Regions from separate parts of the 'Nostoc azollae' 0708 genome, predicted to be linked through region 4. Evidence: predicted binding sites of a transcription regulator. Region 4 holds the regulator's gene; each other region holds the start of a gene.
The links. Region 4 encodes NtcA, which controls nitrogen genes in cyanobacteria. Its sites were predicted from a motif close to TNTGTANNNNNNNNTACANA; they were not measured.
Positions count from the first base shown of each region.

Region 1: AAZO_RS02160 (DUF3120 domain-containing protein) is a predicted target of NtcA. The motif match lies at 4,968-4,987, and genes of this name have one in related genera.
Region 2: rpe (ribulose-phosphate 3-epimerase) is a predicted target of NtcA. The motif match lies at 5,576-5,595, and genes of this name have one in related genera.
Region 3: pirA (arginine synthesis PII-interacting regulator PirA) is a predicted target of NtcA. The motif match lies at 4,429-4,448, and genes of this name have one in related genera.

Region 1 covers NC_014248.1:461,621-469,373, forward strand. The annotation lists partial or broken gene AAZO_RS02145 (CHASE2 domain-containing protein) at 1-1,409, shown strand, start outside; gene nadB (L-aspartate oxidase) at 1,594-3,264, opposite strand; gene psbU (photosystem II complex extrinsic protein PsbU) at 3,389-3,817, opposite strand; gene AAZO_RS02160 (DUF3120 domain-containing protein) at 4,186-4,965, opposite strand; gene AAZO_RS40820 (hypothetical protein) at 5,674-5,796, opposite strand; gene AAZO_RS02165 (hypothetical protein) at 5,842-6,054, opposite strand; gene AAZO_RS02170 (hypothetical protein) at 6,300-6,644, opposite strand; gene AAZO_RS43210 (IS5 family transposase) at 7,017-7,400, shown strand; gene AAZO_RS43215 (IS5/IS1182 family transposase) at 7,370-7,699, shown strand.
Region 2 covers NC_014248.1:3,319,038-3,326,790, reverse strand. The annotation lists gene uvrB (excinuclease ABC subunit UvrB) at 1-633, opposite strand, end outside; gene AAZO_RS15390 (hypothetical protein) at 930-1,283, shown strand; gene AAZO_RS15385 (CsbD family protein) at 1,565-1,747, shown strand; gene AAZO_RS15380 (hypothetical protein) at 2,047-2,487, shown strand; gene AAZO_RS15375 (hypothetical protein) at 2,564-3,085, shown strand; partial or broken gene AAZO_RS15370 (Uma2 family endonuclease) at 3,535-4,114, opposite strand; gene AAZO_RS15365 (hypothetical protein) at 4,163-4,378, opposite strand; gene AAZO_RS15360 (PIN domain-containing protein) at 4,359-4,541, opposite strand; gene AAZO_RS41490 (hypothetical protein) at 4,583-4,705, opposite strand; gene rpe (ribulose-phosphate 3-epimerase) at 4,842-5,549, opposite strand; gene AAZO_RS15350 (S8 family serine peptidase) at 5,681-7,270, shown strand; gene AAZO_RS30735 (hypothetical protein) at 7,737-7,753, shown strand, end outside.
Region 3 covers NC_014248.1:4,277,447-4,285,199, reverse strand. The annotation lists partial or broken gene AAZO_RS44095 (IS1634 family transposase) at 1-680, shown strand, start outside; partial or broken gene AAZO_RS20000 (ISKra4 family transposase) at 1,236-2,307, opposite strand; gene AAZO_RS39405 (PIN domain-containing protein) at 2,393-2,554, opposite strand; gene AAZO_RS19985 (SAM hydrolase/SAM-dependent halogenase family protein) at 3,585-4,379, opposite strand; gene pirA (arginine synthesis PII-interacting regulator PirA) at 4,501-4,656, shown strand; gene gatC (Asp-tRNA(Asn)/Glu-tRNA(Gln) amidotransferase subunit GatC) at 4,810-5,100, opposite strand; gene AAZO_RS19975 (photosystem I assembly protein Ycf3) at 5,249-5,770, opposite strand; gene AAZO_RS19970 (UDP-N-acetylmuramoyl-L-alanyl-D-glutamate--2,6-diaminopimelate ligase) at 5,886-7,370, opposite strand; gene AAZO_RS19965 (glutaredoxin family protein) at 7,403-7,690, opposite strand.
Region 4 covers NC_014248.1:1,136,578-1,144,330, reverse strand. The annotation lists gene AAZO_RS05195 (polyribonucleotide nucleotidyltransferase) at 1-744, shown strand, start outside; gene AAZO_RS05190 (hypothetical protein) at 1,056-1,229, shown strand; gene AAZO_RS05185 (DUF3146 family protein) at 1,457-1,720, shown strand; gene AAZO_RS05180 (RuvC family protein) at 1,732-2,169, opposite strand; gene AAZO_RS05175 (DUF3084 domain-containing protein) at 2,228-3,718, opposite strand; gene ntcA (global nitrogen regulator NtcA) at 4,025-4,696, opposite strand; gene fabI (enoyl-ACP reductase FabI) at 5,169-5,945, shown strand; gene hisB (imidazoleglycerol-phosphate dehydratase HisB) at 6,118-6,714, shown strand; gene AAZO_RS05155 (ABC transporter ATP-binding protein) at 6,846-7,753, shown strand, end outside.

The sequences.
Region 1 (7,753 bases), 670 kb from region 4:
TGGGAGCTATATTAGCTGACAAAGTTCCAGAGGATTTAATTCCCGATCACATCGTACTTATCGGTTCTACAGCACCTATCCTCCAGGATTTTCTATTTATTCCCTACTCCAGTCCTTTGATGCGAATGAGTGAAGCAAAACCTATAGCTGGAGTTCAACTACAAGCTTATTTTATTCATGAATTAATTTCTGCTGCTCTACAAGGACGACCATTACTGAGAGTCTGTCCCGATTTCCTAGAAAGCCTGTGGATTTTTATTTGGTCTTTTATAGGAGCAGTAATTACATGGCAAATCAAACAGCCAAGAAAAAGTATATTCATATTTATACTGTTGGGTTTGGTGTTAAACATAAGTCTTTACATTGCTTTGTTAGCAGGATGGTGGATACCGATTATTCCTCCCGGGCTGACTTTTTGTAGTTCAGCTATTGCCATAACTTTTTACATCACTTATATACAATAAGAATTAAAACGTTCTAAAGAATTTCTGCATCAAGTTATCAATGCTATTCCTGATCCCATTTTTGTCAAAAACCAACAATATCAATAGATTCTTTTAAACGAGGCTTATTGTAAATTTAGTGGTTATTCCTATAATTTATTAATGGAAAAATCAGATTACGATCTTTTTCCTCAGCATGAAGCCAATATATTTCTTCAACAAGAAAATTTTGTTTTTCAGACTCAGCAACCCCAGGAACATGAAGAAGAATTTACTGACATTCATGGTAAAACTCATCTGATAGCTACTAAGCGAGCGCTCAACAAAGATGCTGCTGGTAATTTCTTTCTAGTTGGTGTTCTTAGAGATATCACTCAACGCAAACAAATCGAGGAATAACTAAAACAAATTGCTGATGATTTATTTCGTTCTAATTATGAATTAAAAATCCAAGAAAACTACTTGCGGCAATTAGCATACCATGACCCTCTGGCCGGTTTATCTAACCGCAAGTTTTTCACTGAACAACTATATGCATGTTTGAAATGGTCACAATCTAATAACTTTATGTTGGCATTATTATTTATAGATTTAGATGGTATTAAATGAGTGAATGATTCATTAGGTCATGAAATGGGCGATCATCTGCTGGTAATTATTGCTCAACGTCTAAGTAATACTTTGCGTATTGCTGATATAATTTATCGTTTCGGCGGTTAGGAATTTACGGGTATTTTACAGGCTATTTCTAATGTACAGATACTTGCAACGGTACCCGAAAAACTTCTAAGTGTAATAGCTGAGCCGATAATTTTGGATGGCCATGTTATTAGCGTTTCTGCCAGCATCGGTATTAGTATTTACCCTAACGATGCCGATAACAGTGAAACCTTGATTAAACAAGCGGACACAGCAATGTACCAGGCCAAACATCTGGGGAAAAATCGCTATGAGTTTTCGTCATAAGTTTTTGAGCTGATACGAAAAATTTTAGATTTTGGATTGAATTAAAATTCCAAATACTCGCAGCGTAAGTCCTAATATATTCCCCCAAACTATGGTGCGTCTGATAGTCAACATGGTAGCGGGACACGCTGATGATATAGTTTTGGATTTTAGATTTTGGATTGTGTGTATCAGCTTGCAATATTTAGTTAGATTGCCACCAATGATGATTTTGGATAGTTGTGTGGACTTGCCACTCAGGAGCTAGTTGGGGATAATCTAAACGGTAGTGTCCCCCCCTGCTTTCAGTTCTAAAAGCAGCACTTTTGAGAATTAAATAAGCTACATCTAATAAATTGTGGGTTTCTGCCCAAAGTCGCAATTGCTGATCAATATTCGGTAAATTGAAACTTGCTGGTTCTTGAGGACGTAAACGTTGTAAAAATTTACTTAAAGGTAAATTAGCGAAATCTTGTTGCCAAGATTCTATAGTAGCGATCGCATTTTCCAAACTTGATTGTTCTCGACAAATACCAGCAGTTTGCCAGACTAAACGGGGTAACTTTTTCCTGATTGCTTCTAGTTGTAATTGTTGATTTTCCCAATCACTAACGGATAACTCAAAAGATAAAGGATTTGGGGAAGATGGAGATTCTGTAGTTTGTCCCTTTCTCAGCATTTCATCCTGGAAATGAGCCATCTGCGCCCCAAAGACTATACATTCCAATAGAGAATTACTGGCGAGGCGATTAGCGCCATGAACTCCCGTACTGGCAGTTTCTCCCACAGCGTATAAACCAGGGATATTGGTACGATTGTGCAAATCTGTGAAAATACCACCCATCCAATAGTGAGCAGCCGGACCTACAGGAATCGGTTCATTGAAGACATCAATACCCCAATGCTGACAAACATTAATAATGTTAGGAAACCGATGGCGAATTTTATCAGCAGGGATAGGACGCATATCTAACCAGACATGGGCAGTGGCAAGATCAACGGCTGTATCTTGTAAATGACTAAAAATAGCTCTACTGACCACATCTCGCGGTGCAAGTTCCCCATCTGGATGATAGTCAAAAGCAAAACGTCGTCCTTCGTTATCAACAAGGTGCGCTCCTTCACCGCGTACAGCTTCGCTGATCAGAAAGCGTCCTGGTTTTGTCAAGGCTGTAGGATGAAATTGGACAAATTCTAAATCGCGGAGGATAGCCCCAGCCCGCCAAGCTATAGCTACGCCATCACCTGTACTTACAGCCGGATTAGTAGTTTGGGCAAATACTTGACCTCCACCACCTGTTGCCAAAACTACAGCGTCAGCCTTTACCCATGTAACCTTACCTTGATAAAACAGGCTAATTCCTTGACAAAGATTGGTTTCTGGTTCTATCCATAAGGATAAAGCTAAAGCTTGCTGAATAACTTGGATATTGGGACGAAGCAAGACTTGAGCCGCGAGAGTTGTGGTTACTTCTCTACCTGTGGTATCGGCGGCGTGAAGAACACGATGACGGGAATGAGCAGCTTCCAAGGTTAAAGCCAAGGTGTTACCATGACGGTCAAAGGCTACCCCTAAGTTAACTAAGGACTGAATACAAATAGGGGCTTTTTCAGCTAAAAATTTTACCGCTTTGACATCACACAAACCCGCTCCGGCTTTTAATGTATCTGCAATATGCAGCTTGGGTGAATCCTCTGGAGAAACAGCAGCAGCAATACCACCTTGCGCCCAATCACTGGCAGATAAAGTTATAGTGTCTTTAGTAATTAAGCCTACTCGTAAGGATTCTGGTAGACATAGTGCTGTGTATAGTCCAGCAGCGCCAGCGCCGACTATTAAAACATCAAATTGCCTGGGAATATCTAATAAATTCAAAATTCAAAATTACTGGTAATGGGTAATGGGTAATTGGTAATTGGTAATTGGTAATTGGTAATTGGTAATTAACTTTTCACTAATCACCAATTACCTATTACCTATTACCTATTACCAACCAAAGTTATCTGTAGATACCGTTATTAATACGATCATCTCCTTCATTGAAGTTCGGCTCGTATTCTGTGACGGCGAAGTTACCTAAGTTGGCTTGTAAGGTTTGTTTTTGGCGATCGCTTAATCCTGGTAGATTTAATACATCTTCTACACTCTTATAAGGAGCATTTGTGATGATTTTCTTAGCCAAGGTGGGATAAAGCCCTGGATACTGCTGAAAAGCAGCAATGTTGGTATTATTCAAATCAATTTTTTTACCAAATTCAGTTCCTAACTTGGCATCTGCCTTATTTTGACGTGCAATTGCTAAAACTGGAACTTGACGCAAAGCAATTTTGCTAAAACTGATAGCTTGGGCTGTTTGGGTTGTTCCCAGCCATCCCCAACAGCCTAGCAACAAACTAAACACTGTTAATAAACGTACTAATCCTTTCACGATTTTTCTACCTCTTTCCATCAAACAAAAATCAAACCTTTCAACTAAACGCCGTCAACTGTGGGCTGAAGTGAGAAGTATGGAGTATTGATTCAACCCCCGTGATAACTTTGGGGGGTGATGGGGTACTTTTTCCTCTGACTTCATGCTTGGGCTGATAGCTGATAGCTGAATCAACACACAGCAGTCATCAGAAACTAATATACAGCTTAGTGAACTACCGAAACTAAGCTGCATTTGAAGTTGCAACTTCTAGTACGATTGGCTATTACCACGTTAGAGATATTTTGGAAATTTTACTTTGTAAAAATTTATTTCCAAATATAGTATTGAGCTTTTTTGAAGTTGATTGTTAGTAGCTGAGAACTTTAAGTAAGAATGGCAGCTATTAAGAACAAACTGTCTACTAAAATTGTACTCAAAACTGCTCCACCAAAGGCGTACCAATGTTTTTGCTTTTTACCCAAAGATACCAGCCCGACGGTCAATAGTGCTAAGGCCAGAATGATTGCCCAAACTTCTCCCCAAGGAGTTTGCACTTGTGCTAAAGCATTTCTTAAGATTCCTGAAGCTCCATCGGCATCTGTTCTCATAATTTCCCGCCAATAGGGCATTAAATCTACTACATAAAAATATATATCTGTTAAAACTGTGCCGAATAAAGAACCCAGATAAAACCAGTTACCGACTTTGCCCCAATTTCGGCACAAACACCAGATAGCAAAGGGTAGTCCAAGAGATTCTATGGGTAAGTGCCATAAGGGTTCCCAACGTAACCAACCCCAATAAATTGCCCCTGTGAACCAACTCCAGCTAAATCCTAAGAGTAAATCTCCCCAGAGATAGGTGTGAGGACGTGACATTAATGTCAAACTCAGCCAAATCCAGAATCCTGTGATTACTAAACTGAGAGTAGGTAGTGATCGCACTAGTGGCGCTTCTATAAATACTGGTACGGTTACTAAAAAAATCGCTGCGACAAATACTAACCAAGTTTGCCTCCAAGTTATTCCACTGGGAAGGAAGGGTGATAACGAAAGGGTGGACTCCAATTCTTTAATACCTCTATGCCTAGTTTCAGTAATATGCAAATTATTATCAATAGATGAGTTTTCAACAGTGTAAGCAGACAATGTATTATTAATCAATGTTTTTAATATTTGTTACTAAACTTTACTTATCTACAGTACCACACTCTAAAATCCCCCCAGGGGGCATTCTGATTATACTGCAAATTTAACGAAAAATTTTCGATAGAGACAGGGGATGAGGGAGATGAGGAGAATTAAGATACTCCCTTCCCACTAAAAGAATAAGGTCATAGTAATAGCCCACATTCAGCACTTCATCTTGTAGTCCATGTATAGGTGTAAAAAAAAACCAAAGAGCTACGTAGTAAGTAAGGATTCAGGTCTAAGGGAGAGGGATTAAAGAAGGTGTATGGAAAGCAGAGTGAACCATGGCTTTCATAGGTTGGTCAAAAAACTCAACTAGAGAAAGTGCTTGACGACGACAAGTTTGTATAACCGTCAATAAATTGGCAGGATGTTCGAATAGCTCCAGAGAAAGAGAACCACCACAGACTTTTCGTTGTGTCAGTGCTAAACCTAACCTTGGTTCAGCTAAATTATGATCAAGGTCTATTGCCTAAGGAAGGTAAGAGTTTACCAGGTTCCCCTAGGGCTTGATCAATGAATGAATGGAAGATTCAACTTTTGGTTGGAACTAGGATGGCCAAGTCAAGAATTCATGAAGGTTTTGGGTTTGTTGGAATAAAGGGTAGTTTTTAAAACCTTCATCTATGAGGTCCATGAATTTTGTGCCAATTTCTTGGTGATTGAAGCCAGGAATCTTGATTAGTGTCTTGAAGTGACGGGGTAGGGTAGATGTGCCTGACATTTCTGTTGAGCTGTAACCGGATAACCGTTATAGGCAGTAAAGTCATCAGAACTGATTACACCAGAGTAACTTGAAGCCACAATGGATTCTAATTCGCCAGGACAAGGAGTATCAGACCCATGAAATCAAGGGAAGTCACTATTGGCAAAAATCCATAACCATTGTTTCACCCCTTTAACTACCCAGAGTGTTTCATCCCCAAGGATATGAGGCTGGGTTTGTTTTATCCACTGTTTGAGGCTATGAATACTTTGAGCCACTGGACCATCTATTCCTTCATTGGTAGCTACTAATATTCCCACTCCAACTTCTATTTGACCCAGTTCCCACAACAACAAGTGTTGTGTGATTCCTATATCTTGTCCCGGTACTATATCTGGTGACTAGTGTGCCCTTTGTGTTTCCCGACACACACTGGAAATCTACGTATATCTTTCATATTCTACTATTTGGATTGGCCTGTCCACCAACTCCCCTACTTGTTGTGTTTGGATTTTTATTGGTTCGCCAAACAATTCCCCCTGACCTCACCATCCACACACTTGCCGTCCCACTATCTCAAATCTATACACTTGCCGTCCCACTATCTCAAATCTATTCTATCTACTCCACCAAACACCTTTCTCCTTTTTCCCCTATGCCCTGGTTGTCCTCCTGGTTTCCGTTTTGGTGTCTGGTTCTCTTCTGGTTTCTCTTGTTGTTTGTTCTCGGTTTTTTTGAGGATGTCTCCCAAGGGTGCTTTGGATAATCTTATGGTCTCTAAATCTCTACTGACTTTGAGTTTCTCTATTTCTTTTTCCAGTTCTACTACTCTATTTCTTAGGTTCTCTATACTTTTCCCCTGGTCAATAATGATTTCTACCAGTTGCTCTGTTCCCAACTGCTTCAATATCTCTCTGTCTAGTTTTAGTCCCAGCCTCTTTTCCATAAGTGCTATATTCTGACTCACCTATCACACTTATCAATACCCCACCACCTCAATCCTTACCGTAGTAAACACATAATTTAAATAGTAAGAAAATAGACAATACAATAAAAATTGGCAACAACTTAGAACTCGTAAGTATTGACAATAAATTCAGGAGAGAACATGAGAAAATGAATGTTAATGAGCCTAAACTAAGTAAAAACCCCCAAAAATATGAATTACCAAAAAGAAGAGTTTGAGAGTAAGAACTTGGATAACTTGGGAATAATAGCAGGAATAAGAGGCTATTGATAAAGTAAATGTAAAGGGGAGTAGAAAAGGAATGTTGGAAGGATAGGATACATAAAATGTAGTGTATTTACATAGCTACTGATGGAACGAAAGTCTTACCCCACAGACTTAACTGATATGGACTGGGAAATCCTGGCCCCATTGATTCCACCAGCCAAAGAAGGAGGGCATCCACCCACAACAGATATGGGTGAAATATGTAATTCCATCTATTATCATTTGAAAACTGGATGTCAATGGAATATGCTTCCAGGTGACTTCCCGCCAAGGTCAACGGTATATAGCTATTACAGTAAATGGCAGGGCCAGGGGGTTTGGGAAAAATTCAACCATACATTGGGTGGTCAAGTTCGCTCGAAATTAGGTAAATCAACACAACCTACCGCGCTCGCTGCAGACAGTCAGTCGGTCAACACTGACCAAAAAAAGGGGATGTGTATGGTTTTGACGGATGTAAAAAGGTAAAAGGAAGAAAGGGGCAAACTTTAGTTGATAGCCTGGGACTTGTGTTGAAAGTTGTTGTTAGTGAAGCGAATGCCCCAGAACGAATACTTGCTGCCTATGCACTAATGGAACTGCTAGAGGAACCCACAGAGTTATTGGAAAAAGTCCAAGTTTTATGGGTTGATTCCGGTTATGACAGTGATAAATTTGCACTTGCAGTTTGGTTCCTGATTCAAGCTCATGTTGAAGTCATAGGACCTACTGAGCAAGAATTTAAAGTTTTACCACAACCCTGGGTAGTAGAAAGAACATTTGGGTAGTTTAACCAATATCATCGTCTAAGCAAGGATTATGAGCGTTTAACACAAATGAGG
Region 2 (7,753 bases), 2.2 Mb from region 4:
ACGAATGATTCTATCTTCGTAAGCGGGTCCAATTTCTAACAGATCACCCCGGACGCGAAATTTTCCCCGACCCATTTCTACATCGTTGCGGCTATACTGCACAGATGTCAAATCTCGCAAAATCTGCCTTTGGTCAACTTCCATACCTATCTGTAGGGGAATTGCAGCTTTGAGGTATTCAGCCGGCATTCCTAAACCGTAAATGCAGCTAATGGAAGCAACAACAATTACATCGCGACGTTCAAACAGAGAACGAGTTGCAGAATGTCGCAACATATCTATTTCATCATTAATCGCTGCTGTTTTTTCTATATATGTGTCTGTGACGGGAATATAGGCTTCCGGTTGGTAATAGTCGTAATAGCTGACGAAATACTCAACGGCGTTATTGGGGAAAAATTCCCGCATTTCGTTACATAGTTGTGCTGCAAGGGTTTTATTATGGGCTAAGACTAGGGTCGGTTTACGAACTTTTTCAATCACTGCCGCGATAGAAAACGTCTTACCTGTTCCCGTCGCACCCAGTAAAGTTTGGTAACGATTACCCGCTTCGATGCTGGTTATAAGTTGGGCGATAGCCTGTGGTTGATCACCAGTGGGACTAAAAGGAGCTTGAAGACTAAATTCTGTCATAACTGTTTGTGCTGAACATACCCTTTTCCATAGTAGCGATAGTAGCGATGCGATCACCTTGAGCACTGGCGTAGCCAATCGCCTATCCCTGTGAGTCAGATATTATTCACAAAAATTCACTCTTTTAATTTACTTATGTGTCAGTTTTGAAGGAACCTATATCTAGGTGTGGTTTTTTAAGGTTACACTCTTAATATTATAGGAAAAAATAAACCTTGCCTTAATTATTGTAAAATTCATGTAACAAGCTGGATGCGTTAGTTTACAAAGCACTCAGCTGCAAAGGAGATAAGAAAGTGGAAGAAAATAACCAAGGTAATACAGAACAGGGTTCTCAGGGGACAATAGTAGTTGCTGGAGAGCGTCCTATTGGCAGCAGCGACTTACAATTTTCAGGAACATTATCAATCGCTGGGTTACGTCCTATTAGTACAAGCAGTTTAGAAGTAGTTGAAACTTACAATGCCATGGGAATTCGTCCCATTAGTGCTAACACTTTCCAAGTTGTGAGCAGCATTAACCTATCCGGTATTCGTCCTATCGGTTCTAGTGCATTGGTAGTTTCGAAAAACTATTCAATATTTGGTAATCGTCCAATAGCATCAAATACTGTTGATGATTCTGAGACTTTGATGGGTTTTATAGACTAATTTCAAACATTATTCCCATATTCTTAACAACCCAGTTAACTAATAAAACTGGGTTTTTTTATTATTTATAAATAGCTGTGCAAAATAAATTATCTAGTGAAGATAGCTAATAGAAATTCTTCCTGCTTTGTTCTTCCTTGTGAAATTCCGACTCCTTAACTCTACTTTATATATTCCTGTTTACAGAGATACTTAATATATCTTGTATACCTTGTGGTGGAAGCATTAAGTTAATATTCAAGCTAACTTAGTATGGTAATGAATAATTATAGGTAAAGCAAATGAGCTTAGAAGAACGGGCTAAAGCCACAGGTAAAAATATTGAAGGTAAAGCACAAGAAGCTTTAGGAAATATTACTGGTGATCCCAAAGATCAAGCCGACGGTAAAGGAAAACAAGCAGAAAGCGAAGTACGTCACTCTGTAGAAGATATCAAAGATAATGTGAAGCAAAAGCTTGACTAAAAGAAAGATTGATTGAATAAAATGCAGTTCATAGTGACAGATATTTCTCTCACTTCCAGAATTTTAAGGAGTTGTATAGTTGTATATCTGATTAGTAACTTTTGTATTCTCATCTTTCTTAGGACTTACAGAAGTGTCACGTTCAAGTCTATTGAAGGGTGCGTCAGACCTATATATTGGTTAATATCAACAGATTTTTGGCACCTGACGCACTGTAATGATATGCCAGTTACGTAAGCCTAAGTCCTGTTTCTATCGAAAGTACAACTTAAATTTTGAGTTGTCTGAGGAGAAAAATTATGATTCTAATTCAACAGAGTCGTAAAATTTTGATATCTTTAGTTTTGATTTTGGTGTTAACGTTGACTACCGCTTGCGGTGGTGGAAGAGTCGCAGAATCAGACCGCACAATTACTCCATCAGCAGTAGGAAGAGATGGTACCTATGCAGAATTAGAACGTGGTAATACTCCCGCAGGGGGGAATTTTGGCAACTGGGTTGTGCAAACTTCTAAAGGATTAGTTACAGATGCTTATGTTAGAGACAATAACAAACTAGGTGTAGTTATTTCTCCTCAATTTAGTCCGGATGAAGTGCGACCACTAGCAAACTCTTTGGTGCAAGGTTTTAGAAAGAACTTCCCTAATCAAGACTTGGAGGTTTTGATATATGCACCTGATAAAAAGTTAATTTTGACTGCTGATTATATTGCTCAGACAAATCAAATTAGGTATAGCTAAAAGAGGTTATTGAAAGTTCAAAATAAAGAAAATAAAGTTGGATTGTGTAAAAAATATAAACCAGGAGAGAAATCACGTGAGAAGTAGTAAAAAATATAAACGCGATATCATGAAAGATTTGGCTCACGGAAATATCGAATCTTTGGATAATATGCCAGCCGATACTACAAATGAATATGAAACTTTTGATGATTTTGCTCAAAGGACAACAATAGATCAACGTCGGCAATTATTTAGTCAATCTTTACATCCAGAAGGCATTCCTCCTAGTCAAGTGGAGCCTGAATTACAAAAGGCAATTTCTCAAATTAAACCCAATGAACGGGATGATGTTGCACGGGCTTTTCTCAAACAATTAAAAGGAAGAGGAATGGACGAAAATCGTTTACAACAACAGTTAAATCTTTCCACTCACAACCCTAACCGTATGACTGCTGATGATGTGAGTAATCTTGCATCTTTTGCTTATCATCATCATCCTGATATTCTCCGTGAAGTGTTAGCGGAACAACCAGGAATTATCAACTTTCTCAGTAATCCTATTGTGGCAGGAATTATTGGGATTGCGGCAGCTAAATGGTTGGGTAGTCGGAAGTAATAATGTATAGTTATGAAGGGTGGGCAATGATCACTGTACACCATAATAATGGTAATGACTACAGGTAAAAATCTTGTTCATAATAATGTTTTGTTGCTATCAACTGTCACTATACTGTTTTCACTGTGCTTTGGTAGTCTTTTTTATCTTTGTTGAGATGAAACTTGTATTGTAGAATAACTATTATCATTAATAATTGAATGAGATTTTAACCAATGAATCAAAATGGCTTTATTCTAGTTCAAAAAACAAACTAAATATTTCGGTAAAAAATTTTCAAGTGGTATATTACCTCAATAGAGGTTGAGTAATTTGCTAAATAAAAACATTTTTCTTAAAGTTGCGGGTTTGAATAATTTTATTCTCCCATTTAGGTTAAGTGTAATTCGCTTTTTTTTTAAGTTCGCTTATTTATTATAGATGTGTTCATTTTTTCGGATGTTCATTATTTACCCACGAAATACCTTAGATGAGTCCAAAACTAAATCAGCGAAATCAGGAAATTTAACAGACTCATTAGGCAATAAAATCAATTTCCGAGCGACGATAATCAAAATTACTTCTATAACCTTGACAAGGCTCACTGTAAAACTCTAAACGATGATTGATTAAATTAGAAATCCAATACTCAGAAATGCCTGCTTCTACATAAAGAGGTAATTTCACTTCTTGGTAATATTTCAAAATAGAATTAGAAATTTCAATTAAAAGTAAAATTTCAGATGCTTTAGGATGGATTGAAAGATAATTATCATTGACATTACAAACAATGGTTAAATCTGGTTCTGGTTCGCTATGATCAGGAATAATAATAGGCTGTTGTCCTCTGACCATAGCACGGCCTAGTAAAAGTTGAATCAATTCCTGACAGAACAGTGTTTCACAAACACAATGGGGTGTAACTTTTGCAGTCATTTGTATGACTTCACCCTTAATTAATTCAACTCGCTCATATTCTCTAAAGAAGCCGAGTTCCGCTAGACGTTGATATTCAGGTATAGTGAAGCGTTGAGCAGTAACTACAGTCATAAAAGTTAGAGAATTACAGAGCTATTTATTTTTATGTATAACCGTTAATTATTTACCAGTAGACTTTTGATACTCTTGAATTTTGTCATATAAGCTATCAAGTGTTTCTTCAGAAAATAGGTTTTCTTTCAGTTGTAAATCATCCCCTTCACCTATTTTACAAGCTGCCCAAAATTTCATTAATTTTGCTGGTTCTAAGTGAGCAAGCAAAACCTGCATCACTTCCTGTAAGTTTTCTTGTTCGTTAATCACTTTTATACTCATCTTCTATCTCCGAAATTAAATCTGTTTGGTTAATTACTTTGAGTGATAAATATTGACAATGATTAATTAATCTTTTATCGCAAGTGATAAAGTAATAACTTTGATATGCTTCTGCACAAGCTAAATGAAGTGCATCAATAGGTTTAATACCTTGTTTTTCCAATTGCTTGGCGCTGGTTCTAATATTTTCGTCTACTACTACTCTTATTGAACTTCTGCCATTTGTAAAATTAAAATAACCGCCTGTCTTTCTAGAAATATTTTGGGCTCTGTTTGGTCGTCAAATGGACGATCATAAATACCGATATCTAGATAAACCCTGGTCATATAACTATTGTTGCATATTTCTCTAGTAAACAGGCAAAATAGCCCTATTCCCCAGTCTAAAATAAAGAAGTAGGATGAATATTAATCACCCTACTTTTTTTGTCACTCTATCTAATTGAAACTAAATCTGACTAAATTAAACAGCTGCTAATTCTGGTGTGGGACGCTTACTGTTACGAATATTCTTAATCGCCTCAGCATAATCAGGAGCATTAAACACAGCAGAACCCGCTACAATAGCATTAGCTCCTGCTTCCAAAACTTGCCAGGTATTATTGGCTTTCAATCCACCATCAACTTCAATCCAAGGGTCTAAACCGCGTTCATCACACATTTGACGCAGTTGGCGAATTTTAGGAACTACGCTAGGAATAAAGCTTTGTCCACCGAAACCGGGGTTAACGCTCATAATCAGCACTAAATCACACAGTTCCAGTACATATTCAATTAATTCTAAAGGTGTACCAGGGTTAAGCACAACTCCAGCTTGTTTACCGAGTTCTTTAATTTGTCCCAAAGTCCGGTGGAGGTGAGGTGAAGCGTTATGTTCAGCGTGTACAGAAATTATATCAGCACCAGCCTTAGCAAAACCTTCTACATACTTTTCTGGTTCCACAATCATCAAGTGGACATCTAGAGGTTTGGTTGTAATCGGACGAATCGCCTCCACAACCAGAGACCCTATTGTAATATTAGGTACAAAACGTCCGTCCATTACATCGACGTGAATCCAATCTGCTCCCGCTTTGTCTACAGCGCGAATATCGTCACCCAGACGGCTAAAATCGGCTGATAGGATAGATGGAGATATAACTATAGGCTTTTTAGATGGGTTTTGGGTCATGGCTAGTGGGTTCTTAAGCGTCCTCGTCTGTAAGCATTGTAACAAAATATGGAGAAATCTATTCTAATTTCAAGTAGAATTCAAAATTTTCTATAAAACTCCTTCTTTTGCCTCTTGCCTAAAAACTGACTATGAACAAAATCTGGATAATTTGCGGTTTGGGTGTTTCCTGTTTGACTCTGCCAGTACTGGCATCTGTGCAGTTTAGCAGTTCTCTAGGAAGCGGTGGTATTGATGTGCTGAAATTACATCAACCTCCTTACAATTTAACTGGTAGCAAAATCGCTATCGGTCAAGTAGAAATTGGTCGTCCTGGTATGTTCGGCTTGGATAAAGCCGTGTCTAAAAATCGTGCGATTTCTCCTGTAGCTGTTTTTTTAGGCACTACACCAGCTAAGTCAAATAGTGGTGTTGATCCCCATGCTTATAATGTAGCTGGGCTGATGGTAAGTCACCATAAAGCTTGGCCGGGAGTTGCACCAGATGCAAGGCTATATTCTTCTGCTGTCGGTTCTACGAAAAATATGGGTCAATGGGAAGAGTGTTTATCAACACAACATATAGCTTTACAAAATAGCGGTGATGTTCGCGCTATTAACTTTAGTTTTGGTGAACCTTTCAACCGTGACCCCAGACCAGAGGCTGTTTTGGATGGTCAAGCTTTACTAACTTTGTGTATTGACTGGTCGAGTCGGTTTCATAATGTGGTGTATGCAATCGCAGGTAACCAAGGCAAAGGTGGGATTCCGATTCCTACAGATAATTTTAACGGAATTAACGTGGCTTTTTCATCCCCAAGAGCAGGGATTTTTAATAAGGTTCATGTTTCTAATCTAGCAGGTAATAATCAAGGAGTGGGCGATCACTTAGTTGGTAAGGAATTTAATATTGGTGGACGCAGATCAATCAGTTTAGTTGCTCCCGGTAGTAATATTCCTTTACTGAATCCTGATGGCAAGTTGAATAAATCTACAGGTTCGAGTTTTGCAGCACCTCATGTTACAGCGACTGTGGCTTTATTACAAGAATTTGCTGACCGACAACTACGAATTAAACAACCAAATTGGACTATTGATGCTCGAAATCATCAAGTTATGAAAGCTGTATTATTAAATTCAGCCGATAAAATTCAAGATAGAGGTGATGGTTTATCGTTGGGTATGACTAGGACTTTAGTTGATAAACAAAATCGACATTGGTTTGCTTCTGATGCTTACAAAGATGCAAGAATTCCCCTTGATGATCAAATGGGGATAGGGCATTTAAATGCTTTTCGTGCTTATCAACAATTTCTTCCTGGTCAATGGCAACCTCCAACTTCTATCCCGGCAATTGGTTGGGATTACAATACTATTAATACTGCATCATCTGTGGAATATAGTTTAGCTAAACCCTTAAAACACAATAGTTTTGTAGCTATTACCTTAACTTGGGATAGATTGGTGGAATTAGAAGATAAAAATAGAAATCAGGAATATGATGTGAATGAAAATTTTCTAGATAAGGGATTAAATAATCTCGACCTTGATCTAGTGAAAGCAGACGCTCCCACAACTGAAGTTCCTACTTGTTGTTCTGTCAGTAAAATAGATAATGTAGAGCATATTTTCTGTCCTATTCCTGCTAATGGTAATTATAAAATTCGGGTCCAGTTTAAAGAAAAAGTCAATAAACTAACTCAAGCATATTCTTTAGCTTGGTGGACTGTGCCTGTAAATTAGATGGTAAGAATTCATGAATCAGGAGTCAGAATGTTTGAGAAATTGGTTAATTATCAAATAGGTATTTCAGGCTAACGCCAAAAATACCTGACTGCTTATAGCTGTTCGCGTAGCGTGCCGTTAGGCATTAGCTGAATGTTTAAGATTTTATATTCCAATTTTCTACATCAAACTTTCAGGATGGACTCCTAACTTTTTTAATATTTCTGGGAATTTACGGGCTCTTTATTCACTAATATAACTAAATTAATAGTTTTTGCGTTTAGTTTTACGAAATCTTGTTAGTGTAGTGTTTTGTAGAAATGCGCGATCACACGAAACCAAAATTAGGATGTGGTTCATTATCTATTACCACAACTGTAACGGTCAACTGTTTTTGTGCTGGTAAATGAATGTGATAGTGAACATCTGACACATAATCAGCCTCTAATTTGATGGATAGCTAAAACAACGAATGAGGTAATAGATGAACGTATACAAATT
Region 3 (7,753 bases), 2.2 Mb from region 4:
ATCCTTAGCAGAATTAAAAATTAAAGAACTGGCAGCAAAATTGAAATATGATAAAATATCGGACTTATAAATTACCGACAGGTTAAATAAATGACAAAGAGTAGTGTATCAAGTAAGAGGTAAACTAATAGAAAATCAGGAGTTAATCACCCAACATCATAAACTCTTGTGGTCGATTTATTTTAGCAACGAATATTTTAGACACAAGGGAATTAGGAACCATAGAAATATTGAGAATATATAGAGAATAGCAATCAACAGAAAGAGGATTTATATTTATCAAAGACCCGTTATTTTTCGACCATAGTCTTTTTGTGAAAGAGCGAGAAAGAGTAGAGACAATGATGATATTAATGGCATTGTGTCTTTTGGTTTATAATCTGGGACAAAGACAATTAAGAATCTCGTTAAAGACGCAAAAAGCGACAGTTAAAAACCAACTGAATAAACCTATAGAATCCCCTACTTTACGTTGGATATTTCAGAGCCAGTGCCTTGGGCTGGTTCCCCGACTTGATTAGGGAAGCTCCTCGGAAAGAGGCAGCAACTGGCGTATGTTTTCAAGGGATTCATTTTCTGATTACACAAGGAGTTCATAGGATTCTGAACTTGACAGACGAACGTTGTCGAATTTTGCAATTCTACCTACAGCTTGTCAAAAGTATTATTTATTTCCTTAGTTTTCAAATCTCTAATTCACTATTGCATAGTCTTGTATTTTCATAAGTGATTCAAAAATTCCAATTAAACATTGTTGTCTAACTAGCTTTTCTCACCCAATAAGAAAGCTGGAACTTTGACGTGGATAATTTATATTTTCATGTGGAGTTTTAAAAACTATAGTTCTGAATTTCCTGTAAATGTAGTTTGCTTATGGCACTTATTTAAGTGCGGAATGTGGCTTTTAGTAATTATTCATAATCAAAATGTTATTCATCGAGATTTGAAACCTCAAAATATCAGAAGTAGAAAAGATGATTCAATCTTTAGAAATTCAGTAGGTTGACTTGTTCGCGTCAGGATTGCTACGCAACCCTGACGCGAACATATCATAAATTGTCTGAATCAGGATTTACAGGATTTATTCTCAAATTATTGGGATTAAGTAAAAGGGTTTAAAGGTGGAATACCACAACTGTCAAAATCACGAATATTGCCCATGACTCAAGTTAGTTGGTGTATTTAAGCAGTAGCACCAATAATCTATCGGGAGGATAGAGTTTTGGCAGAAAAACTCAAATAGGAAGCAAACCATTGAGATAAGCACAAGGAAGGGAAAGGATTTGGTAGACACTTTCAACATTCCACTGTGGGCCAGAAATTTTAATCCTTGTTCCAATCTGTTGAATAGCAGATTCGACAGATCCAGAACCAATAGAACACAGTTGTTTAGCTCGGTAGTAGATGTAGTTAATAATGCTAGTGGGATGTTTTTCGCTTATGTCGAAAAACTTCTTAACTTGTTTGCCTCGACAATTCTTAAATAAGGCTTGAATTGGCTCTATCTGACCTTACCACAATAAACTCTCAACAGCTTGGAGACGGTTGAAAGAACCACCAATTTGATAAAGATTCTCTTTGAGGTGATACCAATCCAAAATTTCCAAAGGTTTGAATTTTTCAGTTCCAAACTCTTTAACTAAATTCCAAACTCCATCATGACCATCCCCCAAACACACAAGGGGGTTAACCAAAGACTGGGTATTAACATAATCAACTAATGATTGGTTGTTATCAAAAAATGCGCCATCATAAATTCCTTGTAGACGAAGGGTTTTATAGTCTCGCCAGTACCAGCCTGCTTGTGGTGTTTGCCCCCTAGTCGTACTTTTCCACCATCTATACTCACTTCACAGACAGCTTGTTTTCCTTGTGGTAGCTCCCAATCTTCTTCCACAACTAGTTTTTTTTGCCTCCTATAGCCAACTTTTACTCCTGTTAATGCCTCAATTTCAACTTCTGCTTTTTGATATGATTCCTTTCTTAGCTGATAGCCTCAAGCAGCACTTTTGAAGTAATGGACTTAATCGACTTCTTGGCTTCAAACCCAGTCTCTTCAACTGTTTAGCTTTTAGTTTTAGTTCTCCTACCAAGGTTTTGACTTTCCTAGTCTTACCTACTTTCCTTCCGGTTGTTTCTTCAATAAAAAAAAAGGCTATTTCTGGACTTACCACTTCTAATATTTGACTCCTTACTATTTTTTCTATGCCTTCCAAGTCTGTTATCTGACTTTTGTCTGCTTCTTCATATAACAATGTTGCCTATTCTTCTAAGCAGGCTTTGAGCCGTTCTTTTATCCTGGTTCATGGTTGCTAATCCACACTTGTTTATCCTTATATTCTCCTATCACTTGTGTATCTTCCAATAGTGTATCCTCCCAAGACGGTTATGCTTAGGTGACAGTTTTACCAGTTAATCTTTGTTGGCCTCGTAGTTTACCACAGCGTTTAGCTATTTCATCGGCAATAGGCAATATTTGGCAGTTTTTTTTGATAAAATTATCAAAACAATTTTGCATTTTCGGGTTAGGTTTTGAGGTTAAACCATAACACATTTCTTCTAGTGTAATTACACTAATATTTATTTATATAAGATAAATTCTGTATCCAGATTAAAACACCAGCATTAGGTTGAGGTCTGGCAAGTTCACTAATAATTAATATTATTATCACACAAAAATGTCATGGTCGCTATTAATGAAAGGGATTGGGGTGGTCTTGACGAGAGGGCGTTTCTAAAAAATAATCTTCTTCAATACAGATTTGCTGAATTTCTTGAAGAGCTTCTCATAAAGTCTTGCTTTGAGTATCTTTATTTAAAGATTCCTGGGAATCATATACAGAAATCTGAGATCTTTTTAAAGAATATTCAGTTTCTCATAGTGAAGGAAATTCCAGAAGTTTTTAAACTTGTATAGAAGTCATGATTTTATTTCTATAAGCTTTGATTGCTACAAGCTTCGATTGCTACAGATTCTAAAACTTTTTGTGGTAAGTGTTACCAGTTTTCCTGTAATTGGTTGCCTATATCTTCAGGAATGTTGATGGTAATTTGCATATTTTTATCTTTTTTCAATGCGGGATTTATCTAAATTATATCGTATTCTTGTCTGAATCAGGATTGACAGAATTTAAGGATTTACAGGATGTCATGTTGACTGAATTGATTAATAATCAATATGTAGAAACCAACACCACCCACAAATATAGAGAGCCCAACTTAAACGCACTATTTTTTTATGCAATGGTTCCGCTGCTAGTGTACGATCAATAGACCTCTTGCAAAATTGTTTATGTGGTATGATAGCGAGTTTTAGATTTTATGTATTTTTGGTGTTCTTTGCGATCGCTAATTCAAACATAACCGTGTAACTCTAACTTTTGGCTTGAACAAAGAAAACCTACTATTATAACATGAAATTAATTCTGCAAGAGGTCTAATATATGTTGAGGGGTTATCCCAAATAGAATAGGCTGACATTCCTATTTACAAAAGCTTTTATGTATTTCTCTGCATATTTCCTCCTTTCTTCCTTTGCGCGAAACTTCCCTCTCTGCCAATACCTCTAATTCGCATAGTATAAATTAGCAAGACTGCAAAAACAAGACTTCTAACCCATCTTGCCAATTAACTTGTAATTTTATCTGTGCATTACCGCTATTAATCGCAATTTCTACCCAACCGTGACTACCAACTAAGGCTAGGGCTTCACCAATTTCCACATCACTATAAGCTGCACATCCTAGTATGGTCAAACCCGCTATTTGCACACACCAGTTTTTATCTTTTACATAACTTGCGGGAATGTTGCTGACTAGGTTGCCAAAGTGATCTATATATTGGATATAACCCGTTACACCGTTTGTCGTTTCCCAACATTCGCCAATATCCATTACCACAGTTTCGGGATTGATTTCTGTACCTAATTCTTGCAGAGAAACACCGTTTCCTAGATGCGCTGCTACTGGTGCAAAGATATCTATTCCATTAAATGTGCTGCTAGGTTCGGATGTGCGCCAAAAGTTAGGATTTGTAAGTTCTATTGCTGTAATAATCTGATTTTTGCTGGTTATGCCGCTAAAAATGCCGTTATCGGGTCCGACAAGATAGCCTTGTTCTAATTTTAGGGCAATCGCTCTCCTTTGACTACCTACCCCCGGATCTACTACGGCTAAATGTACCGTACCCTTGGGAAAATAATCATAGGCATTCATCAAGCAAAACCTAGCTGCGGCGATATTTTGCGCTGGAATTTGGTGCGTTAAATCTATTAAGATCAAATATGGGTTAATCTGAGCAATTACTCCCTTCATTACCCCTACATATACATCCTTATCGCCAAAATCGCTCAATAAAGTCAGGATTTTTGATCTAATCATTTGTTCCTGAAACAAGCCTTGATTATTAATATAGATAATCTTATTATCTTCTGTAATAACAGCTACAAAATACATGTTATGTTATACATGACATAAAAATAAACATAAAGAGGTTATGGCAATGAGTAGCAATAGACTACAATCAATTCAAAGAGCCGACGAAGCACACAGACAGAATATTCAAAAAAGCGTAGAACACCGTTTAGAAGTAGCCAAAGCTAAAGGTGACGACAAGCTAGTTCGTCAATTAGAAGCGGAACAGGCTTATTATAGCTAACGCGCTAAAGTAAAATCTTTAGAGTTCATGGTTTTGTTCTGTCTATGCCTGCGAAAGCAGGTTTTTTTGTAGGGTCATACAATCAAATCTAATCAGTAAAAATTAGGGCGGGAATCTTTTCCACCCCACAGAAATTTTGATTTTAACTGCTATTTAGTCAGTGTTGAGTATTTTAGGAACTTTGAAAAATTCACCTTCCTGTTCAGGTGAGCTGCGAAGGATAGCTTCTATATCAGGATAGGGTTGTAATTTATCCTCTCGTGTTATATTACTCACATCAATTGCTCTGGTTGTAGGAAGTACATCAGTGACATCAAGTTCACTGAGTTGCTCGATATACTCCAAAATAGTACCGAGTTGGGTAGTAAATTTTTCCTCTTCATCTGGTGTCAGTTCTAACCGAGCCAGATTAGCGACTTTGTGGACTTGTTCACGATCTATCATTGTCAGGGAGTAGGGAGTAGGGAGTAGGGAGTAGGGAGTAGGGAGTAGGGAGTAGGGAGTAGGGAGTAGGTGACAGTTAAGAGATAATAGTGAATAGAATAATAATTATTTACCAATTACCAATTACCAATTACCAATCACCAATTAGTTAAAAGAATACGTCAATTTGCGATCGCCTGGTGGTTTTTAACCAGTTTTGGGCTTCAATGTAATTATTGGGAGCCATGCGAATTGCTCTCACCCAATAATCTGCGGCTTGGTCAAACAGTGCTTCTCCAGCGTCGTTATCTCCTTCTTCCTTGGCTTTTTCACCTTTGAAGTGATAAATCACAGCGATGTTATTTAAGGCTTGGGGTAGACGAGGATTCAATTCAACAGCTTGGTGATAGTATTCTAAAGCTTTATCATGATCACCATTACTAGCATAAATCAACCCCATATTGTAGAATATATAACTCCTGTCGTTGGTATCTTCCTCTAGAGTCAGGGCTTCTTCATAGTAATCCAATGCTTCGGCATATTCACCTTCTGCCTGGGCTGACATCCCATCTCGATAATATACAAATGCTTCCTTAGCTTTTCTGTTGGTTGGCAGCAGTTTGAGGATTAAGTCGGCCATAACGGTAAAGGACTTGTCAACAAAGTTATCATTTTTCTGTGTTCTTGGCATATTTGTCCCTCTAATGACTCAAATCAAGCAGACTTTTCAGGAACTAAATTCTTGGCAACTCTTTAGTTAATCTAACTGATTTCTGGTTGCTTCTCATCTTTCAACAGTTTTATGCTTAAATCGAGATTCTGGCCTGTAGAGCTTCCCGTGCTTGTTCTCGGTCATCAAAGTGGATTTTTTCAGTACCCAGAATTTGATAATCTTCGTGGCCTTTACCTGCTAATAATACACCATCACCGGGTTTAGCTTCCAGGATAGCAGCACGAATCGCCGTAGCGCGATCGCAAATTACCATTGGTTGCAATGTATCAGGAATACCCGCCAAAATATCCTCTATAATCCTTTCTGGGTCTTCAGTGCGGGGATTATCGGATGTCACGACAGCTATATCAGCAAGTTCAGCCGCAATTTTACCCATTTTCGGACGTTTTGTGCGATCGCGATCGCCCCCACAACCAAACACACAAATTATTCTTCCAGGTATAAAAGCACGAACTGATTTCAGTAAATTACCCAGGCTATCAGGAGTGTGAGCATAATCCACAATCACGCTAACATCCTTATTATGAGAGATTTGCACCCGTTCCATCCTTCCCGGAACACCAGTAAACTTAGAAATCGCATTTGCTACCAATTGCAAATCTAAACCCAGATGTAAAACAGCAGCAACAGCAGCCAAAAGATTTTCTAAATTATATTGTCCAACCAAAGGAGAACTAAAAGCCACATCACCCTTGGGAGTATGTAAAATCCCGCTGACACCAATTGGCTGATAATTTAAATCACTCATCCGCAAATCTGCGTGATGATTATTAACGCTGTAAGTCCAAACTCTTTCTTTACTTAACCCAGTAATTAACCGTTGACCATATTCATCATCAGCATTAATAATTGCCCGTCCTTGGAGATAATCAGGGCTAAATAACAACGCCTTCGCCCCAAAATAGTCCTCCATATCCTGGTGATAGTCAAGGTGGTCTTGGGTAAGATTAGTGAATACAGCCACCTCAAAGGGACAACCAAAAACCCGATCCTGCGCTAAAGCATGGGAACTGACTTCCATCACCCCAAACTCACACCCAGCGTCAACAGCTTGTGCTAAACGCTGCTGCAAATCCACCGCAAAAGGAGTAGTAAAAGCTGCAGTTTGGGAAAAACCAGGCCAGCGAGTGTAAAGAGTTCCTAACAAAGCAGCAGGCAAATTAACCTTGGTCAGAAAATATTCAATCAGATGGGTAGTTGTAGTTTTACCATTCGTGCCGGTCACACCCAGCATTCTGAGTTGTTGTCCAGGATAACCGTAAAAAGCCGCAGAAATTTGAGCGCAGGCTTTATTCATATTACTGGCACTAATTACCAAAGATTCCGGTGTAGGGGGATTTTTCTGCACAGCTTCAGGGGAGACAATAGCCGCAACCGCACCAGAAGCTAAAGCACTTTGCCAAAATTCTCCACCATCAACCCTTGTTCCCGGTATTCCAATAAACAAATCTCCAGCACCGCAATCATCGGAGTTAGTTTTAATACCGTCAACTTCCACATCCCCAGTCTTTGGATATTCTACACCGTCTACAGCCGCTAATAATTCCCGTAATTTCATATACCACACCTCGCCGCAAGCTTACCTTGCGCTTATTTTGCATTATTTTTTTCTGTATTGGAAATATATTTCCATAGAAGTTGTTCCAATTGCTTGACATTAGCGCGAGGAGATGGACGGAGAATAGGTTGTAAAGTCTCTGTTTCATCCTCTGCTAGATACAGTACAGGGACTTCATATTGATACGCTTCAAAGCAAGCTTCACTGCTAGTAATATCACGTATTTCCAACTCGATGTTGAGGTTTTGGATTTGTTCTAGCTTTTCTTGCAAGCCTTCACAGAGATGGCAACCAGGTTTACTGTAGAGGATAATTCGCATAATGTTGGTAGTTAATTGTTTGTGTGTTTTGTTGGGGTAGGGATTCAACTTTGATTAGATTGA
Region 4 (7,753 bases):
AGCGGTGCAGCAATGGGCTTGATTAAGGAAGGGGACGAAGTGCGAGTCCTTACCGATATTCAAGGTATTGAAGACTTTTTGGGTGATATGGACTTCAAAGTAGCTGGTACTGACAGTGGTATCACCGCTTTACAAATGGATATGAAAATATCTGGTTTGTCCTTAGAAGTTATTGCCCAAGCCGTCCACCAGGCCAAAGCTGCCCGGTTAAACATTCTGGACAAGATGCTCCAGACTATCGAAACCCCACGCCTGGAAACCTCACCTTTTGCCCCACGTCTGTTGACAATCAAGATTGATCCCGACATGATTGGTCTAGTCATCGGACCCGGAGGTAAGACCATCAAGGGAATTACCGAGGAAACTGGTGCAAAAATTGACATTGAAGATGATGGAACAGTCACCATTTCCGCCGTTGATGAAGGCAGGGCAAAAAGGGCTAGAAACATTGTCCAAGGCATGACTCGCAAGCTGCATGAAGGTGATGTTTATGTTGGTCGTGTGACACGGATTATACCTATTGGTGCATTTGTGGAATTTTTGCCCGGAAAAGAAGGCATGATTCACATTTCTCAACTCGCTGACTATCGTGTTGGTAAAGTTGAAGATGAAGTAGCAGTTGGTGATGAAGTGATTGTCAAAGTGCGCGAAATTGACAATAAAGGTAGAATTAACCTGACACGCTTGGGTATACACCCAGATCAAGCAGCTGCGGCGCGGGAAGCTGCGGCAGTGAATCGTTAACACGATTAGGGATTTTAGATTTTGGATTAGGGATAAATCGCAAATCTAAAATCCGCGATGCCTGTTGTAAAAGGCATCGCTGTATGATTTTTTAATTATTTATGAATATACTCAATTAACTGGCGGTTACGTAAACTAAACCTACCCATATTCCTATATTAGTGGTTTATTTTGCGTAATAGCACAGAGGCAGATCAAATCAATCCCACTAAATTACCGAGAATTTAAAGATGAGATTATGATTATAAAATAGCAAAAACTAGAGGCGAGTAAGATATGGCTACTATAGAAGAAATTACTATCAAAGTGCCGTGGAAGAACAACGACAAATTCAACTCAAATTTGTATCAAATATGCAGTTAAAACTTTTAAATTCTACACAAGATGCTGTGCAACCTCTCAGAAACATTATGGATGAACTTAGTAAAGAAGCACAAGCCCAAGGTTTAACTCCTGAGATTTTAGACTCTATTTTACAAAATTAAGATTAGCGATCGCAGCATCCTATTTCACCACTTAATTCACTGGATATTAAAGATTAAATATAATATTTAATACGTTAAATATTACATTAATTTCCGCAACCAGCGACATCTGGAAAAAATGAGAGCTTTTCCTTCCCTACCAATTTGTCAATTTCAGAGATTTTTGGTACATAAAGATTAAGTAACCAACATGGTTGACTTTTATCCTATACTTGACATCCAGCATAGTGAGTGCTAAACGTCTACCAGAAACTACCGCCCACGTCAGAATCACCCGCCAATCTTGGCAACATGGCTTTCTTGAAGGTGATGTCAGCGCCGGCGATTTTGAATGGCATTTTGAATGGTATTTTCGGCGGGGAGAGCTTTCTGTCAAGCCTTCCCAGGGTCGGGCTTTAATTAAGGAACCTCTTGGCCGCTTCTTGGAAAAACAAGATTACCAGTTGGAACCAGGGGGAGATTATGCTTTTACAATTCGAGCAGAATTGTAATTAGTCAGCTGTCAGTTGTCAGTGAGACTCTTGGAAGTTAAGCGGTTGAGGTAGCGTTCAATTAACAGAATAGCCACAATATCGTCTATCGGTCTTGGTGGCTGTCGCATACCTTTGGGTAAGAGTTTAGTAAGTCCTGTTGGTGGGAACATCTGCCAATACCGCTCGCGTGCTTCCAAAGTTGTATAACGCTCATCTATTAAAATAATATTTAGCATATCTGTTAATTCCTGATTTAGCTGCTGTTTCCATTTCTTGGCGGTAGTTTGGTCGCCCATCACAATTAAGAAAATAGGAAACTTTCGCCGTAGTATCTCAATGTGAGCGATCGCATCATTCCCAGCGACTACTTGATGATCATACAGTTGCCGATCTACCCCCATCACAGCTACACCACATTTATCTCGACCGGGATCAAACCCTAAAATTGCTGGTTGTGTATTAGTCATTGGAAAAAGGGAACAGGGAATAGGTAGGAGTTTTTTAATTTTTAATTTTTAATTTTTTTTAAGTGCTGAAAATAACCTGACCATTGAAAATTGCCACTAATTTCACTCTTAAAGGTCCAGCGGTATAGGTATCCTCCGCAGCTATAGCTTTAATTTCTAATGGTTGATTAGACTGTTGCAATTGGGCGAAAAAGCGCAGAAAAGTACCCTCTACTTGTACAGTTTCGATAATTCCTGCATTGCGAGCGCGAAATTGGGAAGCAGAAATCAGCAAGTCCAGCCGTTGCCTTAATTGATATGATGTCATGTTTTTCATATCAGCCGCAGTTGTAGCCAGGATTTGACCTGTGGAAAATACCAATTGATTGCGCGTAGCATCAGCAAAAAATTCTATCTGCTTTTCTCCCCTAACGTAATTACCCGCAGAGAAGATTCGCACTACATATTCTCTTCCATCGTCGATTTGATTGATTAGTTGCTCAACCCTATCTTGAGTAACACGCAATAGTTCTGCATTCCCAGGATTAGAACCAGGTTCGCTTAATTCAATGTTGGCATTGCGGTTAGCTTCCTGCAAAATTTGGACTAGTACCTGACGAGCCGCAGTAGGTTGATTAACTTGTACCACACCAGCAGCTAAAACTTGTCCACGAACTAAAGCCAATTTACCTAAACGCAGGTCACGATATGACTGGTAATATTTTTCCAGCCTTGCTACTTCTTGTTCTAAATAATCTTGCTGTTGTTCCAATTCTTTGAGACGAGATTCCCTAGTAGCAATTACTTGCTCCCGTTTTTTAATCTCTAGATTACGATTTTGAATTAGTTGATCTAATTTAGCAATTTTCTGATCACGTTTTTCAATAGCTTTTTGGCGATTAGCAAGTTCCTGATCGCGTTTTTCAATAGCTGTTTTTGCTTCGTCAATCGCTTTTTTCGCTTCTGCATATAGTCGCTGCCGTTCTGTCTTTAATTCTTCAACTGCTGTTTGCAATGCCTGACGTTGATTATAAAGGGTTTGTAGTTCAGTTCTAGCTTGTTTATACTGTATCACTACTTCACCAAGTCGGCTTTGAGTACCTTGCAGTTGAGCTTGGGTTTTAGCTTGTTGACTAATGGTGCGGTTGAGTTGAGCTTGTGTTATGCGTTGTTTAGCATTGGCAGCTTGTAAAGACTGATTAATGTTTTGTAAATCTTGTTGTGCCTGAGTTTGTTCTTTTCTAGCTTCGGTCAGCTGTTTTTCTACTTGGCTTTTTTCCGTTTCTGCGGTTTTAAGTTGTTCTCGCTTGTTTCTCAGGTCTTTTTGAATATCCTCTAACTCAAAGACGCCCTTCCGCAATCCTTCATCAGCAGCAAATAAAATTGCTAGGGTTGAGGCAGAAATTAGACCACCAGTAAAAATAGTTACCAGCACTGCCGTATTTTTGGGACGCAGCTTAAATAGTGAGAGGCGTGCTTTGCCAACTCGTGTGCCGATACGATCGCCCACTGTAGCAATCACACCTCCCAAAATCAAAATAGCTGCTATCAGGATGTACCCGGTGGCCATCTTTTAACTAACGTTCACGTAGTGTGCCGGAGGCATAATGCTTCCAGATACAGCCTACTACTTTCAAGCATTGTCTGTGGGGGAAAGGAGCTTGGCAAAAGCAGAAAATAATCAATTTTTAAATTACCTCCGACTGTGTATATTTTCCCTCGAAATACCATCTGTGCCAATTTCCTCCCCCAGTTGTGATTACAGAGCATGAATAGAGAACAGTGATCAACTATGAACTGGTGGATTTAAATCCACCAGCAACGCCTTGAAGCAATGGGTGGTGGATTTAAACGAGTGTCATAAAATTGTTCACTTTTAAGTAAATTGCTTACTTAAGGTAACAGGCTTATGTACAGTAATCTTCTTCTTATGGATGGAAATCATTTTTTTCTCGCGCAGGTCACCAAGTAACCTGGTGACAGTAACACGAGTAGAACCAATTGCCTCAGCGATCGCCTGATGAGATAACTTCAAATCAATTGTGATCCCATCAGCACAAGGTACACCAAAATCTCGACAAAGAATTAATAAAAAACTCACCAACCTAGAACCCATATCTCGGTGAGCAAGAGTTTCAATCATCATCTCTGTCTGGAGAATACGGCAAGAAAGACCCCGTAGCATTAACATTGATAACTCTGGATTTTCCTTTAATGCTTGTTCAACTTGTTCAATTGGTGCAGACAGTAATTCTACAGCAGTAAATGCCACTGCATGGTAGAACCTATCTGACTTGTTACCCGTTAGCAATGACAACACACCAAAAACGCTATTTTCCCGTAGCAGTGCCACCGTTATTTCTTCTCCTGCTTCATATACCCTGGAAAGCTTCACAGCACCCTTGAGAAGAAAATAAACTCGTTCGGCGGGATCGCCGGGAAAAAAGATCGTTTTGTTGCGTTCAAACGTCTCCACAACCGGTGGAAAGGCTCCAGTTGCCATCTGACGAAAAACATTTGCTAGGGCTTTATCTTGTGTCACGATCATCTCCCTTCCCCTACCCAATGCCGGAAAAATAAAAACTGATTACCTAAGAATACACCTGAAAAATCAAGAAAGCACCGTCAACCTTTCTGTTTTTTCCTATACTCAAATCTACTACTTTATCTTTATTTGTTTATCATGATACCTAATTCTTGTTATTTTTAGCCAGCAGTTATTGATAAGTAGTTTCAGAGGCTCAACTAAAAAGGTTTTTTTGGGTAAAAATTTCCAATATCTTTATAACTTCTTAATCAATGAGCAGAAAATTTGTTGTACTCAATACCCTAACTTGAAAATAAGGTACGGGGTAAGAGGAAAAGCTTAAGGGCTCAAAGAAATATCTATTTTCATGCATTGTGGTTACCCAGTTGATCAAGAGTACTTAATTGTTTTTTTCAAAATCACATTCCTAACAAACTCAAAATAGGCTCAGATTCTAGTATGCTCCTAATAATTGATCACATTAACAATTTGTATGCTGAATCTGTCCGGAAAAAATGCTCTAGTAACAGGTATTGCCAATAACCGATCCATCGCGTGGGGAATTGCCCAACAACTCCATCAAGCAGGTACTAACTTGGGCATTACCTACTTGCCAGATGAAAAAGGCAAATTCGAGAAAAAAGTAGCAGAATTAGTACAACCACTTAAACCGAGCTTATTCCTTCCCTGTAACGTCGAGAATGACGAGCAAATTCAAGCTACCTTTGAAACTGTACGTCAGCAGTGGGGAAAACTAGACATCCTCATTCACTGTCTAGCTTTTGCTAATAGAGAAGACTTAACTGGAGATTTTAGCCAAACCTCTCGTTCTGGTTTCAATAAAGCTTTGGAAGTTAGCACTTATTCACTGGTTCAGTTAAGTGGTGCTGCTAAACCTTTGATGACAGAGGGTGGTAGTATCGTTACTCTTACGTATTTGGGTGCTGTTCGGGCAATTCCTAACTATAACATCATGGGTGTAGCCAAAGCTGGATTAGAAGCAAGTGTTCGTTACTTAGCCGCAGAACTTGGCCCCCAAAATATTCGCGTTAATGGTATTTCCGCAGGACCAATCCGCACTTTGGCATCTTCAGGAATAGGCGGTATTCTGGATATGATTCATCACGTTGAAGAAATTGCCCCCTTACGTCGTACTGTTACTCAGATAGAAGTTGGTAATACAGCAGCTTTCTTATGCAGCGATTTAGCCAGCGGCTTGACTGGGCAAATCCTGTATGTAGATGCAGGATATGAAATTATGGGTATGTAATAGGGACTGGGGACTAGGGGAGATGAGGGAGATGAGGGAGATGAGGGAGATGAGGGAGATGAGGGAGATGAGGGAGATGAGGGAGATGAGGGGATGGGGAAGTAATTTTCCTAATGACCAATAATGACCAATGACCAATGACCAATGACCAATGACCAATGACCAATGACCAATGACTAACAACCGCATTGCTACAGTTCACCGCACTACTGGGGAAACTGATATCCAAGTCACCATTAACCTTGATGGTACAGGCATTTGCAAGGCTGCTACCGGGATTCCTTTTTTGGATCATATGTTGCATCAAATCGCCTCTCATGGGCTGTTTGATCTGGATATCCAAGCCAAAGGTGATTGGGAAATTGATGACCACCACACCAATGAAGATGTGGGTATTACCTTGGGTCAAGCTTTACATCAGGCACTAAGTAATAAAAAAGGCATTGTCCGCTTTGGTAATTTTCTTGCACCTCTTGATGAGGCTTTAATTCAGGTGGCTTTAGACTTTTCTGGAAGGCCTCACCTCACCTATAATTTACAAATTCCTACTCAACGGGTAGGAACTTATGATACTGAATTGGTGCGGGAATTTTTTGTAGCTTTGGTAAACCATAGCCAAATGACCTTGCATATTTGCCAACTAGATGGTATTAATTCCCATCATATTATCGAAGCAACTTTTAAAGCTTTTGCTAGAGCTATGCGAATGGCTGTAGAAATAGATCCTCGTCGTGCTGAGACTATTCCTAGCTCTAAGGGAGTATTATAATTTACCAGTGTGAAAATCCAAAAGTTACTCTATTACCGATCATTGACAGAGCAAGTAGTGCTGGTTATTATCGTTTTACTGATTAACCTGTAATTAATCACACCCAGCTACTAATTCGTCATTTAACCACCATGAGTTCTGTTGTAGAAACCCCTAAACCTCAACTGAATCCTGTAGATCAACCACCAGTAGTCTTAACTTCTGAGTTGCGAAAAGTCTATCGCATTGGTTTTTGGCTGAATCAAAAAGTTGTATCTCTCAAAAACTGTTCTTTACAAGTTTACCCAGGACAAACCTTTGGTTTGCTAGGCCCTAATGGTGCTGGTAAAACAACACTGTTGAAATTGTTACTAGGAATTATCCGTCCTTCTTCTGGTAGAGGTTTATTATTAGGTAAGCCACTAGGTGATCGCTCAGTCAAGCAACGTATTGGCTATTTACCTGAAAATCCCTATTTATATGACTATCTTACCGGTTGGGAATTTTTGGAATTAGCTGCTGGTTTATTCCAAATTTCCCAGAAAGTGCAACGTCAACGCATTACCCAATTGCTAGAGTTAGTCAGTTTATCCCAAGCTGACGCTCGCAAAAAACAAATGCGGCGTTATTCTAAGGGTATGCTTCAGCGTATTGCTATGGCGCAGGCATTAATCAATGATCCAGACTTAGTATTCCTGGATGAACCCATGTCTGGACTTGATCCTTTGGGACGCTACCAAATGCGACAAATTATTCTCGCACTCAAAGCTGAGGGTAAGACAATATTTTTCAACAGTCATGTGTTGAGTGAAGTAGAACAAATTTGCGATCGCATAGCCATCCTACATCGAGGAGAATTAATTTGCTCTGGTTCTCTCAATGAACTCTTAGATACCCAAAGTACATATCATGTTAAGGGTCAAGGAGGCGATACAGAACTTCTCAAACAAAGGATACCCGATGTAGAATTTGATTCTAGTGGTGATTGGCACGGCATATTACAAGATGATTACTACGATTTTCTTGCTAGTCTTCGGTTGATGGGAGGTAAAATCATCAC